DNA from 2 places in the Burkholderia sp. NLJ2 genome. Region 2 is predicted to be linked to the other one. Evidence: riboswitches for the same ligand, from Rfam matches in the RefSeq annotation. Region 2 holds a riboswitch; the other holds the start of a gene.
The links. Region 2 has a riboswitch for thiamine pyrophosphate ahead of thiC (phosphomethylpyrimidine synthase ThiC). Riboswitches for the same ligand answer to the same signal wherever they lie in the genome.
Positions count from the first base shown of each region.

Region 1: another riboswitch for thiamine pyrophosphate. It lies ahead of R9B84_RS01965 (FAD-dependent oxidoreductase); the one in region 2 lies ahead of thiC (phosphomethylpyrimidine synthase ThiC).

Region 1 covers NZ_CP137808.1:432,345-439,060, forward strand. Annotated here, with positions in the region: gene R9B84_RS01945 (D-amino acid dehydrogenase) at 1-667, opposite strand, end outside; gene R9B84_RS01950 (MFS transporter) at 693-1,955, opposite strand; gene R9B84_RS01955 (SDR family NAD(P)-dependent oxidoreductase) at 2,097-2,864, opposite strand; gene R9B84_RS01960 (ABC transporter ATP-binding protein/permease) at 2,861-4,633, opposite strand; TPP riboswitch at 4,904-5,026, shown strand; gene R9B84_RS01965 (FAD-dependent oxidoreductase) at 5,261-6,397, shown strand; gene thiS (sulfur carrier protein ThiS) at 6,430-6,627, shown strand; gene R9B84_RS01975 (thiazole synthase) at 6,666-6,716, shown strand, end outside.
Region 2 covers NZ_CP137808.1:1,360,499-1,367,214, reverse strand. Annotated here, with positions in the region: gene R9B84_RS06295 (methyl-accepting chemotaxis protein) at 1-1,095, shown strand, start outside; gene R9B84_RS06290 (molybdopterin-dependent oxidoreductase) at 1,142-1,930, opposite strand; gene R9B84_RS06285 (cytochrome b/b6 domain-containing protein) at 1,960-2,592, opposite strand; gene R9B84_RS06280 (pentapeptide MXKDX repeat protein) at 2,765-3,034, opposite strand; TPP riboswitch at 3,304-3,420, shown strand; gene thiC (phosphomethylpyrimidine synthase ThiC) at 3,545-5,476, shown strand; gene R9B84_RS06270 (glycine zipper 2TM domain-containing protein) at 5,711-5,926, shown strand; gene R9B84_RS06265 (hypothetical protein) at 6,135-6,392, shown strand; gene R9B84_RS06260 (DMT family transporter) at 6,539-6,716, shown strand, end outside.

The DNA.
Region 1 (6,716 bases), 930 kb from region 2:
TCCGGGTGCGAAAACGGAACGTCACGCCGTTCGTCTCGCACAGTGCACGCAGTTCGCGCGTGAAGCGCGCGCAGTCGCCGGCTTCGTCGTCGGGCAGGTAGATGCCGCCGACGGGCGCCTGCCGTGCCCAGCGCAGGCCCGGCTCGATTGCCGTGCAGCCGGCCGCATCGAGTTCGCGAAACGCGATGCCGGCATCGCGCAGCACCTTCAGCGCGGGCTGCACCATCTCGACGTCGAACGCGCCGCGCAACAGTTGCAGGTAGCCGCGGCTCGCGCCGTAGTCGAACGGATAACGGTCGCGAAATGCATGCAGGCACGCGCGGCTGTAATACGCGATGCGCTGCATCCGCTGTTTGTTCACGCGGAACCGCTCGAACTCGCATTCGCGCAGCCAGCGCGCGATCCAGCGCCACTGCGCGGCGTCGAGCGTCGGCCGGAAGATCAGCGGCGAAGCGGGTTTGAACAGGTACTTGAGGATCTTGCCGGGCATCCCCGGCGCGGCCCACGGCGTCACGTAGCCGGGCGCGATCACGCCCGCATTGCCGAGGCTCGTCGCCTGCGCGACATCGGCCTCGCGTTCGATCACGGTGACGTCGCAGCCTGCTTCGCGCAGGTGCCACGCGGTGGTGACGCCGATCACGCCGGCGCCGAGAACGATCACGTGCATGCGGTTTCCGGAACGAAGAGGGCGCTCACGACGCGACGGCCGGATCGTCGACGAGCGACTTGCCGCGCGTTTCCGGCAGCACGAGCGCGGCGACGATCACGAGCAGGTAGCCGCCGCCCGCGACGAGGCCGATCGCCTTCACGAGCGACATCGACTGCGACAGCGAGCCGACGAGAATCGGGAAGAACGAGCCGAGCCCGCGGCCGAGGTTGTAGCAGAAGCCCTGGCCCGAGCCGCGGATCGCGCCCGGATACAGCTCCGACAGATACGCGCCGACGCCCGCGAAGATCCCCTGCACGACGATGCCGAGCGGGAAGCCGAGCAGCAGCATCGCGGTATCGGTGATCGGCAGCATCGTGTATGCCATGCCGAGCGAGAACGAGCCGATCGCGAAAAGGATGAACGACGCGCGGCGGCCGAGCCGGTCGGACAGGATCGCACCCACCACGTAGCCGACGAACGAGCCGACGATCAGCACGACGAGATAACCGCTCGTGTTGAACACGGACAGGTGGCGGACGGTTTTCAGGTAGGTGGGCAGCCACGTCGTGATCGCGTAGTAGCCGCCGAGCATCCCGGTGCACAGCGCGCTGCCGAACAGCGTCGCGCGCAGGTGCGGCGGCGAGAAGATTTCGAGGAAGTGGCCCGATATGCGGCCTTCGTCGCGCGCGCGGCGCGTGGCCGTGTAGATGTCGGGATCGCTGACGTTGCGGCGGATGTACAGGATCCACAACGCGGGCACGATGCCGATCCAGAAGCACGCGCGCCACGCGACCTGCTCGGGCAGCAGCGCGAAGAACGCCCAGTACAGGATCGCGGCCGCGGCCCAGCCGAACGACCAGCTGCTTTGCACGGTGCCGACGGCCTTCGCGCGATGCTCGGGCGAGCGGATCGTCTCGGCCATCATGATCGTCACGACCGACCATTCGCCGCCGAAACCGAAGCCCTGCAGCGTGCGCGTCGCGAGCAACTGCCAGAACGAATGCGTGAAGCCGGACAGGCACGTGAACAGCGCGAACGTCGCGATCGTCCACTGCAGCACGCGCACGCGGCCGTAGCGGTCGGCGAGGATGCCGGCGACCCAGCCGCCGACTGCCGACGAGATCAGCGAACTCGTCGCGATCATCCCGGCCTCGCTCTTCGTCATCCCCCACGTGGCGATCAGCGTCGGGATCAGGAACGAGTAGATCATGAAGTCGAACGCATCGACCGCGTAGCCGCCGAATCCGGCGTAGAGCGTCTTGCGCTCGCGCGACGACAATTCGTTGAACCACTGGAATGCCTGCATGCTTGCCGCCCCCTCTCGTGTCGTATCGCGCTGCCGCGTGGCGGTTATTTTACGATCGCGATGCGGTCGGCCAAAAAAGGCCGCAGGTTCGTGCGAGAAGGCGAGAAGGCGAGAAGGCGGGAAGGCGGGGGCGATGCCGCGTCAGAGCGTCAGGCCGCCGTCGACATGGATGACCTGGCCGGTGATCTGCCGCGCCGCGTCCGACAGCAGGAAGGCGATCAATGCGGCGACGTCGTCGGGTTCGGCGATCCGGCCGAGCGGTGTCGCCTGTTCGGCCTGTGCCCACGCGGCGGCGTTGCCGGCGCTCGGCCCGTGGTCCTTGCGCGTGAAGCCCGGCGCGACCGCGTTGACGGTGATGCCGCGCGCGGCGAATTCGGCGGCCGCGGTGCGTACCAGCGATTCAAGCGCGGCCTTCGCGGCGGCGGTGGCCGCGAACGGCGCGTCGGCGCGGTAGCGATGCGCAACGAACGAACTGACCGCGACGATCCGCGGCGCGGCCGACGCTTCGAGCAGCGGTCGCGCGCGGCCCGCGAGCGCGGAGAACGCGCCGGGCATCGCCGCGAAGGCGGACGCGAGCCCATCCGCGGAAAGATCGGAAAAGGCCTGCCGCGCGGCGAAGCCCGCATTCGCGACGAGCTGGTCGAGCCCGCCGAAGCGCGCGGCGGTTGCATCGACGAGCGTGGCGGCGACGCCCGGCTCGGCGAGATCGCCGGTGAGCGTGATGCACTCCGCGCCGGCCGCCGTGCAGGCGTGCTCGACGTCGGCGAGCCGGGCCCGCGCCGTGTCGGTCGCGCCGCGCGCGTGCAGCGCCAGCGCGATGCCGGGCGCCGCGAGCCGCCGCGCGAGCGCCGCGCCGATCCCCGAGCCTGCGCCGGTGATCAGCGCGATGCGCGCGGCGCGTGCGTTCACGCGGCGACCTTGTCGCTGACGTTCACGCGCTCGACGTTGATCGTGCCGATGTGGAACGCGGCCAGCGACTCGCGGTGCGCGATGCTGACGATCGCGGCTTTCGGCAGCCGTTCGGCGAACAGGTGGTAGAGGCGTGCCTCGTTGTCGGCGTCGAGCGCGCTGGTCGCTTCGTCGAGGAACAGGAAGTCGGGCTTGTGCAGCAGCACGCGTGCGCCGGCCAGACGCTGCTGCTCGCCCGGCGACAGCACGCGCGTCCAGTGCGCGGTTTCGCCGAGGCGCTCGACGTAATCTTCGAGGCGGCATGCGCGCAGTGCGTCGCGGCACGCGTCGTCGCTGAATGTATCGGGCGTCGCCGGATAGGTGAGCGCGGCCTTCAGCGTGCCGATCGGCAAATAGCTCGTCTGCGGCACGAACATCATCCGCGCGCCGACCGGCGCGTCGATCGCGCCGTCGCCGAACGGCCACAGCCCCGCGAGCGCGCGCATGAACGTGCTCTTGCCGGAACCCGACTTGCCGATCACGAGCCAGCGCGAACCCGGCTCGATCGTCACGTTGCCGATGTTCGCGAGCGCATTGCCGTTCGGCAGCGCGAGCTTGAGCGACGACGTCGACAGTTTCGCCGCATCGACGTAGTGCAGGTTGATGCCGCCGTGCTCGGTCGCGGGCGACAGGCTTTCCTTCAGGTGCGACGTGCCCATCACGCGCTTGAACTCGCGCAGACGGTTGACGGTGGCGCGCCATTCGACGAGGGTCGAGTAGCTGTTGATGAACCACGAGAACGAATCGCTGACGGTGCCGAACGCGGACGAGATCTGCATCAGCACGCCGAACGAGAATGCGCCCGCGAAATAGCGCGGCGCGGCGACGACGAGCGGGAAGATGATCGCGATCTGCCCGTAGAAGCTCAGCACGAACGTGAGCCGCTTCGTGTACTTCATCACGCGCCACCAGTTGTCGCGGATGCGCATGAAGAGGGTTTGCGCGTTGCCGGTCTCGGTTTTCTCGCCGTCGTAGAACGCGATCTGCTCGGCGTTCTCGCGCACGCGGATCAGCCCGAAGCGGAAGTCGGCCTCGACGCGCTGCTGCTGGTAGTTGATCGACACGAGCGGATGGCCGACCTTCTGGATGATCAGCGAGCCGACCACCGCGTACAGTGCGGCCGCCCACACCATGTAGCCGGGAATCGCGATCGGCGTGGCGCCGAGCGTGATCGTCAGCGCGCCGGCGAGCGACCACAGGATCGTGATGAACGACACGAGCGTGACGACCGTCGACAGCAGGTCGAGCGACAGTGCGAGTGTCGTGGTCGCGAACGACTGGAGGTCGTCGGTGATCCGCTGGTCGGGGTTGTCCGCGAGGCGGTCACGCTCGATCCGGTAGAACGCGCGATCGCCGAGCCACTGGCCGAGAAAACGGTCGGTGAGCCACTGGCGCCAGCGGAAGCCGAGCATCTGCCGCAGGTAGCGGCCGTACACGGCGAGGATGATGAAGCCGAACGCGAGCGCGGAGAACTGCATCAGCAGGTTCGGGAAGTCGTGGACGTCCTTCGACTGCAGCGCGTTGTAGAACTCGGCGTTCCACTTATTCAGCCGGACGTTGATCCAGACCACGCAGAGGTTCATCGCGATGATCGTGACCAGCAGGCCCCACGCGAATTTCCATTCGGACGATACCCAGTAGGGCTTGATGAGGCTCCATGCGGATACCGGGCGCTCGTCCTGCGGCGCGTCGGAGGCGGCGGAGCGGACGGGATCGATCGATTGGGTCATGTGCTTCCTGATGAGTAGCCGGCGCGCGGGCCGGGCGAAGCCGGGCGCGCGCCGCGATACGGCATGCCGGGGCGCGACGCCGACTGACGGCGGGCGTCCGGATGGTCGCCCGCGCGTCTTAAACGGCGCTTAAGGGCCGGCGGTGACGCGGCAACCGGCCGCTCGTGCGGCCGGCCTGCGGGCATTGTGCCAGAGCGGCGCAGCGCGACGGCGAATTTGCCGCAAGGGGGACAGTTTGCGGCGCTTTCCGCTTTTATGGTCTAATGGCCGACGACGAAACAGGGGTGCTTCGTGCGCGGCCGGCAGATGTTCCAGGCGGCGCGGCGAGGCTGAGAAAGACCCTTCGCACCCGATCCGGGTAATACCGGCGAGGGAAGTTTCTGATCCCGCCGGGCCGCGCTGGCTGCCATCCCACATGGTCAGCGCCCGAGTCCCGCCCGGCCGGCCTTTGCTGCCGGTTTCGTCCTTTTGGGTACGCGCATTGCGCGTTACGGAAGGAATGATGACCGCACAATCTTCAGTCTTTTGCATGGCTCCCGGCCCGAGGTCGCGTGCGTTCGCACGGGACGGCGGGTGCGCGTCGACCTTCGTCGTGCGCGCCCGCGCGGTTCGCGAGGAGCGTGCGCGATGAACATCCAGGATTCACGGCCGGATTTCGCGGTGCTCGGCGGCGGCCTCGTCGGCCGCCTGATCGCATGGCGGCTCGCGGGCGACGGGCATCGCGTCGCACTCTACGAGCGCGGCGGCCCGGACGGCGAGCAGTCGGCCGCGTGGGTGGCAGCCGCGATGCTCGCGCCGCTCGCGGAAGCGGCGAGCGCGGAGCTGCTGATCACCGAGCTCGGCGCCGCGTCGCTCGCACGCTGGCCGCAATGGCTCGCCGAACTGCCCGAACCCGTGTTCTTCCAGCATCACGGCACGCTCGTCGTCTGGCATCACGCGGACCGCGCCGAGGCGCCGCTGTTCGAGCGGCGGGTGCGCGCGAACGCGCCGGCCGAGCTGTTCGACGGCGGTTTCGTCACGCTCGCCGGCGCGCAGGTCGATGCGGCCGAGCCCGCGCTCGCGGGTCGCTTCGCGCGCGGGCTGCTGCTGCCGCGCGAAGGCCAGCTCGACAACCGCCAGGCGCTGCGCGCGCTCGCGGCGGGCCTCGGCGAACGCGGCGTCGACCTGCACTGGCACGTCACGCTCGACGATGCGAACCTGCCCGACGCACATTTCACGATCGATTGCCGCGGACTCGGCGCGAAATCCGCGCTGCCCGCGCTGCGCGGCATCCGCGGCGAAGTCGCGCGCGTGCATGCGCCCGGCATCGGGCTCACGCGGCCCGTGCGGCTGCTGCATCCGCGCTATCCGCTGTACATCGCGCCGAAGCAGGACGATCTCTACGTGATCGGCGCGACCGAGGTGGAGGGCGAGGACATGTCGCCCGTCAGCGTGCGCTCCGCGCTCGAGCTGCTGAGCGCGGCGTTCTCCGTGCATCCGGCGTTCGGCGAGGCGCGCATCCTCGAACTCAATGCGCAGTGCCGGCCGACGCTGCCCGATCATCGCCCGGCGGTGATCTGGGACGGCGCGTCGACGCTCGCCGTCAATGGCCTGTACCGGCACGGCTTCATGATCGCGCCGGAAGTCGCGCACGCGGCGGTCGCATTCGCCGAAGCCGCGCTCGGCGGCGCGTTTGGCGATGCCGACGCGTTTGCCGCGTGGCGCGACGCCGCGCGCTGGCCGACGCTCCTTCATCACCGCAACGACGCGCGCCAGCCGGCCTGACGCGCGCCGCCGACCGAATCCGACGAAGCCTCATGGATATTCAGATCAACCAACAGACCCTGACGCTGCCCGACGGCGCGACGGTGGCCGACGCGCTCGCCGCGTACGGCGCGCGTCCGCCGTACGCGGTCGCGTTGAACGGCAACTTCGTCGCGCGCACGCAGCATGCGGCGCGCGCGCTCGCGGCGGGCGACAAGCTCGACGTCGTGCACCCCGTCGCGGGCGGCTGAGCGCCGCCGGTTCGTCCCCGCACTTCCAGGAAAACGACATGACGTCCCTCACATCCGCCGACGCGCTGACGCTGTACGGCGAAACCTTC
Region 2 (6,716 bases):
CGCGCGATCACGCAGCCGCTCGGCATCGCGATGAACACCGCGCAACGCATCGCCGAAGGCCACCTCGAGAACGCGATCGAGATCCGCTCGAACGACGAGTTCGGCCGGCTGCTGGTCGCGCTGCGCCAGATGGACACGCAACTCGCGAACATCGTGCGCGACATCAAGGCGTCGAGCGAATCGATCTCGGTCGCGTCGAGCGAGATCGCGGCCGGCAACATGGACCTGTCGTCGCGCACCGAGGAACAGGCCGCGTCGCTCGAGGAAACCGCCGCGAGCATGGAAGAGCTGACCGCGACGGTCAAGCAGAACTCGGACAACGCGCGCCAGGCGACGACGCTCGCGACCAATGCGTCGCAGGTCGCCGACAACGGCAGCGAGGTCGTGCAGCAGATGCTCGCGACGATGACCGAGATCAGCACAAGCTCGGCGAAGATCGCCGACATCACGGGGCTGATCGAAAGCATCGCATTCCAGACCAACATCCTCGCGCTGAACGCGGCGGTCGAGGCCGCGCGCGCCGGCGAACAGGGGCGCGGCTTCGCGGTCGTCGCGGGCGAGGTGCGCAGCCTCGCGCAGCGCGCGTCGAGCGCCGCGAAGGAAATCAAGGAGCTGATCCAGCGCTCGGTCGAGACGGTCCGCGACGGCTCGGAGCAAGCAGAAGCCGTCGGCCGCACGATGGGCGACGTCCAGCAGGCGATCCGCCGCGTCGCGGACATCAACGCCGAGATTTCGGCCGCCTCCGAAGAGCAAAGCCGCGGGATCGAGCAGGTCAACATCGCGGTCGGCCAGATGGACGAAGTCACCCAACAAAACGCGGCGCTCGTCGAACAGGCGTCCGCCGCCGCGCAATCGCTCGAACAGCAGGCCGGGCAGCAGAAGCGCGCGGTGGCGGTGTTCAAGGTCGCCGACCGCGGCGCGCCCGCGCCGACAGCGGCAGCCAGGGCGCCCGCTCCCGCGCCCCGCGCGCCGGCCGCGCGTCCGGTCGCGCGGCGCGTTGCCGCCCGCCCGGCGCCTGCCACCGCGGCTGCGTCGGCTGCCACGGCACCGGCACTCGCGACAGCAGGCGGCGCGGACGACTGGGAAACCTTCTGACCGTCGCACGCCACACGCCGCACGCCGCGCGGCGTGCGGCGCTTGCCTACGATCCGCCGAACCAGTTGTATCCCTGATCGACCCAGTAGCCGCCCGGAAACGTGTCGGTCACGAAGATTTCCATGATGTGTTTCGGGTTCTTGTAGCCGAGCTTGGTCGGCATCCGCAGCTTCATCGGGAAACCGAATTCAGGCGGCAGGCGGCGGCCGTCGTACTCGAACGCGAGCAGCGTCTGCGGATGCAGCGCGGTCGGCATGTCGATGCTCTCGTAGTAGTCGTCCGCGCACTTGAAGCCGACGTATTTCGCATGCGTATCGGCGCCCGCGCGTGCGAGGAATGCGCCGAACGGCGTGCCGCCCCAGCGGCCGATCGCGCTCCACCCTTCCACGCAGATATGCCGCGTGATCTGCTCCGCGTGCGGCAGCGCGCGAAGCTCGTCGAGCGTCCACACGCGCTTGCCCGTCACGCGGCCGGACAGCACGAGCCGATAGGTCGATTCATCGACGTGCGGCACGTCGTCGATCCCGTAGTACGCGTTGAACGGGAATGGCCGCGTGATCTCGGCTTCGGTGTAGGTCGGCGCGAGCCGGTCGGGGCTGAACAGCCACGCCTGCACGCGATCGTTCATGCGCGACACCTTCTCGAGGAACGTGTTGACCGACGCGTCGTCCTGCAGTGTGCAGCCGGTCAGCATCGTCAGGCCGCCGAGCGTCAGCACGCGCCGGTTGAAGAGCCGCCGCGACGGCATCTCGAGCTCGCGGCGCACGTCGAGTTCGAGCGACTTCCGGTCGAGTGCCCAGCGCGGGCGGTCGCGCTTGTGTTCGGATTCGGACATGATGATTTCCTTCGGCACCTTCGTGCCGTTCAACGGCCGCGCAGCATCGCGAGCAGCGAGCGCGGCACCAGCAGCGCCATCGCGACGTGCACGACGAAGAACGCGACGAGCAGCGACATCGCCCAGAAATGCACGACACGCGCGTTGTCGTAACCGCCGAACAGTTCGCGCAGCAGCGGGAACTGCACGGATTTCCAGATCGCGAGCCCCGACAGCACCAGCACGACGAGATCGACGATCGCGGTCAGGTACGCCGCGCGCTGCACCGCGTTGTAGACGCTCAGGTCGGCATGCGACAGCCGCCCGCCGAGCGCCGCGCGCACGTCGCGCCACACGGATGCCGGCGTGACCGGCAGCATCTTGCGCACGAGGCGCCCGGTCGCAAGCGACATCGCCAGGTAGAACAGCCCGTTGCCGACGAGCAGCCACATCGCCGCGAAATGCCATTGCAGCGCGCCGCCGAGCCAGCCGCCGATGGTGATGCCGTGAGGAAACGTGAACGGCGGATAGATCGGCGACGCGTCGTAGATGCGCCAGCCGGACAGCGCCATCAGCACGGCCGCGAGCGCGTTGAGCCAGTGGCTCGCGCGCACCCACAGCGGATGGATCGGACGCGCGGGCGGCGTGGCGGCCGCGCGCCCGGTGGCGGGAACGGTTTGCATGATGAAAACTCCCGGAATGAGGCGACGGAGCGCGAGACGGGGGCCGGAGACCGGCCACGCAACGCATGCGCTGACGCACGGCGTGGCGCGTGCCCCGCGCGTCAGCCGGCACCGCGTACCGTCCCGGCACGCAGCGGCGACACGCGCGTCGGCCGCGCTCCGTCCGTTTCCGTCAGTTCGACGGGGCCATCTTGTCGTCCGATTTCGGCTTGCCCATCGAGTCGTGCGACATCCCGTCCTTCTTCATCGCGTGCTTCTTCATGGCGCCCTTCTTCATCGCGCCGTCCTTGGCCATCGCGTCGTCCTTCGCCATCGCGTCGTGGCCCATCGCGTCCTTCGACATCGACGAACCTTCCTTCGACATCGCGTCGTTCTGCGCATACGCGCCCGTTGCGACCATGGCGAAACCGGCGACACAGGCTGCGATCAGTACTTTTTTCATGACATCTCTCCGAAACATGGGTTTGAGGAGCCGAATAGACGGAGGACGTCGCGGGAAATGACAGCCGTTTCGAAAATATTTTTTTGGGGCTGCCGAAAATGCCGCAATGCTGCGCCGCGCCGTCGTTGTCAGCCGGGCTGCAGGGCCGTGCGGCGATGTCATGCAGCGCGGCTTGCGCGGCAGGCGCGCCGCCCGCAATGCTGCAACTGCACCGCGGCAACCGATCTGCCACCGGTTGAAACCGCCGCAAAGCCAGTGTATCGTGTGCGCTGCTAACGCGGGGGTCCTGCAATGCGCCCGGTCAACAAACCGGCATTGCGGGTGAGAAATACCCTTTGAACCTGATCTGGATAATGCCAGCGCAGGGAAGCGTACGGATTCCGCCGCCATCCTTCTGACGAAATCCGCCGCCTCACCAAGCCTCGTCTCCTGCTTAGCTCGAGCCCCACATTCGTCAAGGGCTCCGGGCAAGCGCCGCAGCGCCTGTCCGGCGCTCACACAGGAGATTGCATGAACGCCAATCCGAAGTTTCTGTCCGCCGACGCCCACGTCGATGCGGCTGCCGTCGCGCCGCTGCCGAATTCGCGGAAAGTCTATGTGACCGGCTCGCAGCCCGACATCCGCGTACCGATGCGCGAAATCACGCAGGCCGACACGCCGACCGGCTTCGGCGGCGAAAAGAATCCGCCGATCTACGTATACGACACGTCGGGCCCCTACACCGATCCGGAAGCCAGGATCGACATCCGCGCGGGCCTGCCCCCGCTGCGCCAGCGCTGGATCGAAGCGCGCGGCGACACCGAAGGGCTCTCCGGCCTGTCGAGCCAGTACGGCCTCGAGCGCGCGGCCGACCCGGCCACCGCCGACCTGCGTTTCCCGGGCCTGCACCGCAACCCGCGCCGCGCGCAGGCCGGCAAGAACGTCACGCAGATGCACTACGCGCGTCAGGGCATCATCACGCCGGAAATGGAATACATCGCGATCCGCGAGAACCAGCGCCGCGCCGAATACCTCGAGAGCCTGAAGTCGAGCGGCCCGAACGGCGCGAAGCTCGCCGCGATGATGGGCCGCCAGCACCCGGGCCAGGCGTTCGGCGCCGCGGCCTACGGCGCGAACGCGCTGGCCGAGATCACGCCCGAGTTCGTGCGCGACGAAATCGCGCGCGGCCGCGCGATCATTCCCGCGAACATCAACCACCCGGAATCCGAGCCGATGATCATCGGCCGCAACTTCCTCGTGAAGATCAACGCGAACATCGGCAACTCGGCCGTCACGTCGTCGATCGGCGAGGAAGTCGACAAGATGACGTGGGCGATCCGCTGGGGCGGCGACACGGTGATGGACCTGTCGACCGGCAAGCACATCCATGAAACGCGCGAGTGGATCATCCGCAACAGCCCGGTGCCGATCGGCACGGTGCCGATCTACCAGGCGCTCGAAAAGGTCAACGGCAAGGCCGAGGACCTGACCTGGGAAATCTTCCGCGACACGCTGATCGAGCAGGCCGAGCAAGGCGTCGACTACTTCACGATCCACGCGGGCGTGCGCCTGCAGTACGTGCCGCTCACCGCGAACCGGATGACGGGCATCGTGTCGCGCGGCGGCTCGATCATGGCGAAGTGGTGCCTCGCGCATCACAAGGAAAGCTTCCTGTACGAACACTTCGAAGAGATCTGCGAGATCATGAAGGCGTACGACGTGAGCTTCTCGCTCGGCGACGGCCTGCGCCCCGGCTCGATCTACGACGCGAACGACGAAGCGCAGCTCGGCGAACTGAAGACGCTCGGCGAACTCACGCAGATCGCGTGGAAGCACGACGTGCAGGTGATGATCGAAGGCCCCGGCCACGTGCCGATGCAGTTGATCAAGGAGAACATGGATCTCCAGCTCGACTGGTGCAAGGAAGCGCCGTTCTACACGCTCGGGCCGCTCACCACCGACATCGCGCCGGGCTACGACCACATCACGTCGGGCATCGGCGCCGCGATGATCGGCTGGTTCGGCACCGCGATGCTGTGCTACGTGACGCCGAAGGAGCACCTCGGCCTGCCGAACAAGGACGACGTGAAGGAAGGCATCATCACGTACAAGCTCGCCGCGCACGCGGCCGACCTGGCCAAGGGCCACCCGGGCGCGCAGGTGCGCGACAACGCGCTGTCGAAGGCGCGCTTCGAGTTCCGCTGGGAAGACCAGTTCAACATCGGTCTCGATCCGGACAAGGCGCGCGAATTCCACGACGAGACGCTGCCGAAGGATTCGGCGAAGGTCGCGCACTTCTGCTCGATGTGCGGCCCGCACTTCTGCTCGATGAAGATCACGCAGGACGTGCGCGAGTTCGCGGCGCAGCAGGGTGTGTCGGAATCCGAAGCGCTGAAGAAAGGGATGGAAGTGAAGGCGGTCGAATTCGTCAAGACCGGCGCCGAGATCTACCACCGTCAATAAGCGAACGCGGCGGTCCGCACTGGACACGCATCGCGATGCACGAAGCCCGCTTTCGAGCGGGCTTTTTTGCGTATGCCGCGTGCCTGCCGATGCACGGGAAACAATTGATTACGAAACCGCGCGCGGCTTAACAAGTGCTTACAGCAGCGTCGCGGGACGGCGCGTAGATTGGGTTCATGCGCGGCCGCCGGCCGGTCGCGCGTCCTTCCGCTCACGACTACAAGGACAACGATCATGACCTATTCGATTCGACGTATTGGGGTATGCGCGCTGCTCGTCGCGACGGTGGCCAGCCTGTCGGCCTGCGATTCGATGACGACGCGCCAGCGCGACACGGCAATCGGTGCGGGTATCGGCGGCGTCGCCGGCGCGGCGATCGGCGGCAACGCGCTGTCGACGCTGGGCGGCGCGGCGGCCGGCGGCATCATCGGCAACCAGGTCGGTAAATAAGCCGACCGGCTATCCGGCCGCCGCGCGAAGCGCGGCGAGTTCCGGCCTGACGGCGTTTTCGCACTGCGGAAGCGCCGTTTTTCGTATGCGGCGCCGCAGCACGCCGCAGCGGCCCGGAAATGATCCGTTACCGTTTTGCACACCCTGTCATCGGTGCGCGGCCTAAGCTTAAGCATCTGCCGATTGCCGGCTCCGCCGGAGAAACATCATGAACAGGTTCCTCGTCGCCGCGGCGCTCGCCTGCACGACGCTCGCCGGCTGCTACTACCCGTACGGCTATTATCCTGGCGGCTATTACGCGGCTGCACCGGTGCAGCCGGCACCCGTGTACGCCGATCCGGGCCCCGTCTACTACTATCCGGCGCCTGCGTACGCACCAGCGTGGGGCGGCTATTGGGGACCGGCGCTGTCGCTCAATTTCGGCTTCGGCGGACGCGGCGGACGCGGCGGCTGGCGCCATCACTGATCGAGCTGCCGGACGGCCGGCGGCCGGCCGTCCAGCGCCTGCAACCGGCGAATCTCCCGTTTCTTGCCGTTTCATCGAATCGTGAAACGACGGCGTGGTAACGCGGTGTAAGATCCACCGCATCCCGTCCCTCTCCCTCACGATCGATGTCACCCAAGAACGCCATCCTGCTGACCGTGCTCGCTGCCCTGTGGGGCGCGTCGTTCCTGTTCATCCGGGTCGGCGTCGTCGATTTCGGCGTCGCGCCGCTGATGGCGCTGCGCGTGGGCATCGGCGCGCTGTTTCTCACGGGCTTTGCGCTGACGCGCTTCAAGCCCGCCGATC